2 linked regions of the Pseudosulfitobacter pseudonitzschiae genome follow. The protein of the gene in region 2 interacts with the protein of the main gene of each other region in a pairwise test. Links are inferred from orthologs where the notes say so. Each region holds a gene or a part of one and is shown on either strand. Other genes may lie near its edges.

The links.
Region 1: the proteins of pheT (region 2) and secD interact in binary tests that used the Escherichia coli proteins (3 or more experiments, as listed by UniProt). The link is inferred for Pseudosulfitobacter pseudonitzschiae from one-to-one orthologs.

The regions. Positions count from the first base shown.
Region 1 is NZ_CP022415.1:1,074,626-1,077,857, forward strand. Bases 1-2,929 are described here. They hold secD (protein translocase subunit SecD), read left to right. Parts: upstream 1-598; coding sequence 599-2,260; downstream 2,261-2,929. Other genes in these bases: serS (serine--tRNA ligase), read right to left, coding at 1-109; yajC (preprotein translocase subunit YajC), read left to right, coding at 320-598; secF (protein translocase subunit SecF), read left to right, coding at 2,262-2,929. Outside these bases: more of secF, read left to right, coding at 2,930-3,230; SULPSESMR1_RS05155 (sulfite exporter TauE/SafE family protein), read left to right, coding at 3,223-3,232. UniProt on the Escherichia coli protein: Part of the Sec protein translocase complex. Interacts with the SecYEG preprotein conducting channel. SecDF uses the proton motive force (PMF) to complete protein translocation after the ATP-dependent function of SecA.
Region 2 is NZ_CP022415.1:3,520,593-3,523,987, reverse strand. What follows is about bases 305-3,395. They hold pheT (phenylalanine--tRNA ligase subunit beta), read right to left. Parts: upstream 3,003-3,395; coding sequence 606-3,002; downstream 305-605. Other genes in these bases: pheS (phenylalanine--tRNA ligase subunit alpha), read right to left, coding at 3,154-3,395; SULPSESMR1_RS17340 (YtoQ family protein), read right to left, coding at 305-577. In the rest of the region: more of SULPSESMR1_RS17340, read right to left, coding at 128-304.

The DNA of each region.
Region 1 (3,232 bases), 2.4 Mb from region 2 along the record:
GCGCTTCGTCCAGCGACAACAGATCCGAAGATACCGGCGCATCCCCGCGGCGGGCAAGGGCCGCATCAAAAGCGGCGGGATTTTCACGGATGGCGCGGATATCGTGCATGGTCTGTTCCTCTGAGCAATGTGTCAGCTTTGAGTCGGTGCGCGCCTTATGACCCATTGCGCCCCCGAAAGGTAGCCTCTGGATGGCCCGAAACGGGTCGAGATGCCGCAGATAAGTGCCATAAGCACCTTGCACACATGCCAAGCCACCCATAGGTTCTGCCAAAATCGACATCAGGCCGATGAAGGCCGCCCAAAAGGACCAATCTACATGCAACAACTCGGCCAGTTCGTTCCCCTCATCCTGATCTTCGCTATCATGTATTTCCTGTTGATCCGCCCGCAGCAGAAAAAGGTCAAAGAACATCAGGCCATGGTTCAGGCGTTGCGCCGGGGTGATCAGGTCGTGACCCAGGGCGGCATCATCGGCAAAGTGATCAAGGTCAAGGAAGAGAACGAAGTCGAGATCGAAGTGGCGGATGGCGTAAAAGTGCGCGTTGTCCAAAGCACGATCGCGCAAGTGATCTCGAAAACCGAGCCAGCCAAGTAAATGCTGCAAATCGGTTTCTGGAAACGGCTGTTTATCTGGGGCCTGATTGCCCTTGGTTTGCTGTTGGCATTGCCGAACGCGTTTTACACGCGGGTCGAGCAGTCGAATGATGCGGTCGCCGCCATCGAGGCCGGTGCCGATACCCCTGAAAATCAGGAAATTGCCGGGCAGTGGCCGGAATGGATGCCGTCGAACCTTGTGAATCTCGGGCTTGATCTGCGCGGCGGCGCGCATCTGCTGGCCGAAGTACAGGTAGCGGATGTCTACGAGACACGGATGCAGGCCAGCTGGCCCGAAATCCGCGATGCGCTGCGCCCCGAGCGGGCCTCCGTGGGCACCATCCGTTTGCAAGATTCCGAACCGGGCACCCTGCGTATTCGCATCAGCGAACCGGCGGGCATGCCCCGCGCGCTTGAGATCGTGCGCGGGCTGGCACGGCCCGTTCAGACACTGACCGGTGCGGGTTCCAGCGACATCGTGGCCAGCGGGCAGGGTGATCTGATCACCGTAACCCTCAGCGACGCCGAAAAACAGGCCACCGACGAACGCACCATGCAGCAATCGCTGGAAATCGTGCGCCGCCGCATCGACGAGGTCGGCACGCGCGAACCCACGATCCAGCGTCAGGGCACTGACCGGATCCTGATTCAGGTGCCGGGCATCGGTTCTGCCGGTGAATTGAAGGCACTGTTGGGCACTACGGCCCAGTTGACGTTCAACCCCGTCGTGACCCGCACAACCGATGGCGCCACATCCGTGGGGCCGGGTGAAAAGCTGGTGCCGTCGCTGGACGAACAGGGCATGTTCTATGTGATCGAAACGGCTGCTGTCGTCTCGGGTGAAGACCTCGTGGACGCGCAGCCGACCTTTGACCAGAACGGCGGCCCTGCGGTCAGCTTCCGCTTTGACTCTACCGGCGCTCGGCGTTTTGGCGATTATACGGCTGAAAACATCGGCAGCCCCTTTGCCATCGTGCTGGATAACGAAGTCGTCAGTGCCCCCGTGATCCAAAGCCATATTCCCGGCGGGTCGGGGATTATCACAGGGCGCTTCAACGTCGAACAGACCACAAAGCTGGCGGTTCTGTTGCGGGCCGGGGCGTTGCCTGCCGATATGAATTTTCTTGAAGAACGCACCATCGGCCCCGAATTGGGGCAGGACAGCATCGAGGCGGGCAAACTTGCCACGGCAGTGGCCTTTGCCGCTGTGCTGATCTTCATGGTGCTTTGCTACGGGCTGTTCGGTCTATTTGCCAACATCGCGTTGATCATCAACATTGCGCTGATTTTTGGGCTGCTCAGCACCATTGGCGCCACGCTGACCCTGCCGGGCATTGCGGGCATCGTTCTGACGGTCGGTATGGCGGTGGACGCCAATGTGCTGGTGTTCGAACGTATCCGCGAAGAGCTGAAATCGGCACGCGGGCCTGCACGGGCGATCGAACTTGGCTATGAAAAAGCACTCAGCGCCATTCTGGATGCCAATATCACCACATTCATTACCGCCGTAATCCTGTTCGTCATGGGCTCTGGCCCGGTGCGCGGCTTTGCCATCACGCTGGGTCTGGGCATCCTGACGTCCGTCTTCACCGCCGTTTTCGTGACGCGGTTGATGGTGGTCATGTGGTATGAACGCCGCCGCCCCAAGCAGATCGAGGTTTGATATGCGTTTGAAACTGGTTCCCGACGAGACGCAATTTGACTTCTTTGGTCGCTGGAAGATGTGGCTGGGCATTTCTGCGTTGATGGTTGTAATCGGCTTTGGTTCGTTCCTGTTACAGGGTCTGAACTTCGGCATCGACTTTCGCGGCGGCACAACGATCCGCACCGAAAGCACCCAACCGGTGGACATCGGAGTGTACCGCGATGCGATTGCGACGCTGGAATTGGGTGACGTTTCGATCACCGAAGTGTTCGATCCCAGCTTTGGCGACGACCAGAACGTTGCGATGGTGCGTATTCAGGCCCAAGACGATCAGGAAGCCGTGACCACGCAGACCATCGAGGCAGTCGAAGCGGCGCTGGCAGAACAAGTGCCGGATATCAAGTTTATCTCGGTCCAATCCGTGGGCCCAAAGGTCTCGGGCGAGTTGATCCAGACGGCTGTGCTGGCTGTGGTTCTCGCGATCGGGGCGGTGCTGGTCTATATCTGGCTGCGGTTCGAATGGCAGTTTGCTTTGGGCGCTGTTGCGGCCCTTGTACATGACGTGATCCTGACCATCGGCGTGTTTTCAGAGCTGCAAATACGGTTCGATCTGGCGATTATCGCGGCACTGCTGACCATCGTGGGCTATTCGCTGAACGACACGGTGGTGGTATTTGACCGTGTCCGCGAGAACCTGCGCAAGTACAAAAAGCGCCCGCTGAAAGAGGTGTTGAACCTGTCGATCAACGAAACCCTCAGCCGGACGCTGATGACATCGCTGACCACGCTGCTGGCGCTGATCTCGCTTTATGTGCTTGGCGGCGACGTGATCCGCGGGTTCGTCTTTGCGATGATCTGGGGCGTGGTTGTGGGGACATATTCGTCGATCTTTGTCGCCTCGACCATCCTGCTGTATCTGGGCGTTAAGCGCGATTGGACCAAACAGGACGGCAATACCGGCAACCAGTTTGCCAACATCGATGCCTGATA
Region 2 (3,395 bases):
AAACGGTGGCGCGCATTTGCATATTTTCACGCCGACATTTGTGGATTAGCACAGCTTTTGCAATCTGGCAGGCATTTTCTACGGCCTGCGCAGGGTGTTGGCTGAAACTGCAAACAGTGGTGGGAGATCAGCGCGGCAAAGTTCCGGTCAGAACATAACGCAGGATATCTACAACCTGTTGCGGCTCTTGCGCCACAGCCAGCGCCGCGGCATCGACCTCTTTCAGCGCGTGGGCGTGATCGGGGCCGTGCAGCACGATCAGCGATTTGCCCAAGGCTGCCGCCTGCCCCGCGTCAAAGGCGGCGTTCCACTGCTTGTACTGGTCGCCAAAGCGCACCACGACCACGTCGGCATCCGCAATGCCTTTGCGGGTACGAATGGCGTTGACCAGCGCACCCTTGCGGTCGTGCCAGAACTTGTCTGGCTCGGCACCGAGGATTTCCACGCCGCAATCATCGCTGGCGGCGTGATCTGTGACGGCGCTGTCAAACGACACGTCCAGACCTTCAGCCCCGTTGATGATCTGATCGCGCCAGTCGGTGTGGATTTCACCGGACAGATATACTTTCAACGTCATCGCAATTCTCCTGTCAGAGCCGCGCGGATCAACCGCGCAGCGTGCCACCTGTGGCCTTGCTCACTTTCTCGACGACCTTGGCGCTAACCGCTTCGATGTCTGACTCTTTCAGTGTCTTGTCAGTGGGTTGCAGGCGCACAGTGATGGCCAGAGATTTCTTGCCCTCGCCCAGTGTGCCACCAATAAACTCGTCGAACACGCGCACGTCTTCGATCAACACTTTATCGGCGCCTTGAGCTGCGTTCACCAGTGTCAGTGCTTCGACATCCGCGTCGACGACAAAGGCAAAGTCACGTTCAACTGCCTGCAGGTCACTGATGGCCAGCGCCCCCTTACTTGCACCGGTCTTGCGCGGCAGGGGCACTTCTTCGGGCCATAGGGTAAAGGCCATTGCTGGCCCCTTGACGTCCATCGCGGCCAGAACGCGCGGATGCACCTCGCCAAAAACGCCCAGCACCTTTTTCGGACCAAGGCAGATCTTGCCATGACGTCCGGGGTGCCACCAGTCCGCAGCACCGCGCATGATCTGCACCTTGGCGGGCGCGCCCATTGCGGCCAGAACTGCCTCGGCGTCGGCTTTGACGTCATAGACATCCACGGGACGCGACGCGCCATGCACGTCCTTGGGGCCGGTGCGCCCGACCAATAGGCCGCTGACCAGCAAGTGCTGCTCGCCCGGCTCGCCGCCATGAAAGGCGGGGCCGACCTCGAAGAACGCCAGATCGGCAAAACCGCGCGCCTGATTGCGGGCGGCGGCAGCCAGCAGCCCCGGCAGCAGCGCGGGGCGCATGTGGCTCATGTCGGATGAAATCGGGTTTTCCAGCCGCGTCAAGTCGTCACCGCCGCCGAACAGGGCCGCACTGGCCTGATCAATGAAGCTGTAGGTAACCAGTTCGTTATAGCCCAACGCCGCCGTGGTGCGCCGCGCGATCTGCTCGCGGCGCTGGCTTGGCGTCATCACCGGACGCGGCACGCCGGGTGTCAGGCGCGGCAGCGGTTTGCCCTCCAGCTTGGTCAGCGACGCGATGCGCGCGACCTCTTCCACCAGATCGGCCTCGCCCTGCACATCGGGACGCCAGCTGGGCACATGGGCCATGTCGCCCTCCAGCCGGAAACCAAGCGCCGTCAGCGTCTGGCGCTGCTGGCTTTCGTGGATTTCCATGCCAACCAGAGATTGCACCCGCGCCGCGTCCAGCTTGTAGGCGCGTGCGGTATCGGGCACGGCCCCGGCATAGACCGGCGCGGAGGCTTCGCCGCCTGCGTGGTCCACGATCATGCGCACCGCATGTTCCAGCCCTTCGGGGGTAAACGCAGGGTCGACGCCCCGCTCGAACCGGTAGCGCGCATCCGAGTTGATCTTGAGCGCACGGCCCGCATAGGCGATCTGCACCGGGTCCCAATAGGCGCTTTCGACGAAGACGTTGACCGTCTCGTCGGTACAGCCCGAAGCGGCACCGCCCATGATGCCCGCGATGCTTTCGACGCCGTTGTCGTCGGAAATGACCATCTGGCCCGCTTGCAGTGTGTATTCCTTGTCATCCAGCGCGGCGATGACCTCGCCGCCCGCGGCGCGGTGCACACGCAGGTTTCCGGCCACTTTGTCCGCGTCGAAGACGTGCAAGGGGCGGTTCAGATCGTATGTGAAGAAGTTGGTCACATCGACGAGGAAACTGATCGGGCGCAGGCCGATGGCGCGCAGGCGGTCCTGAAGCCACGCGGGGCTGGGGCCGTTTTTCACGCCTTTGATCAGACGGCCACTGAACAGCGGGCAGCCGTCCAACGTGTCTTGGTCGATCGTCACCTTGATGTCGCTGTCAAAGCTGGCCTCGACCAACTCGACGGTGCTGGGCTTCAGCGTGCCCAGACCGCGTGCCGCCAGATCGCGGGCAATGCCGCGCACGCCCAGCGCATCGGGGCGGTTGGGGGTAATTGCAATCTCGATCACCGGATCGACCTTGGCGGGGTCATTCTGCGCCAGCCAATCGGTGAAGCTTTGGCCGACCTCGCCCGACACCAGTTCGATGATGCCGTCATGCTCTTCCGACAGCTCCATCTCGCGCTCGGACGCCATCATGCCATAGCTTTCGATGCCACGGATCTTACCCACGCCGATGGTGGTGTCGATGCCCGGCACGTAAACGCCCGGCTTGGCCACGACCACGGTGATGCCCTGCCGCGCATTGGGTGCACCGCAGATGATCTGTTTGACGCCTTCGTCGGTCTGCACCTGACACACTTGCAAACGGTCTGCATCGGGGTGTTTCTCGGCACTTTCGACGTAACCGATGGTAAACGCCGCCAGCGCCGCCCCGCGATCTTCGACGCCTTCAACCTCAAGCCCGAGGTCGGTCAGCGCATATGTGATCTCGTCCAGTGTGGCGGTGGTGTCGAGATGCGACTTGAGCCAGGACAGCGTGAATTTCATGGTCGTTTTCCCCTGCGGAATATGCCGCCCTGCAATGACAAGAAATGTGCTTGGGTGCAACAGTTGCGTTCTGCCAGAACGGCCCGTGCCTGACCGCTAAACCTCATAGCTGTTTGCGGTTCGGGCAATGCGCTGCCCCAGTGACGAATACCTAGCGGCTCAACCCACCATGAAGCGTCGGCACATCCAGCGACGCAAAGCCGTAGTGACGCAACCAGCGCAAATCTGAATCAAAGAACGCGCGCAAATCGGGGATGCCGTATTTCAGCATCGCGATCCGGTCGATTCCCATGCCGAATGCAAAGCCCTGCCATTCGTTCGGGTCGATCCCGCCCGCCTGCAAAACCTTGGGGTGGACCATGCCACTGCCCAACACTTCGAGCCAGTCGTCGC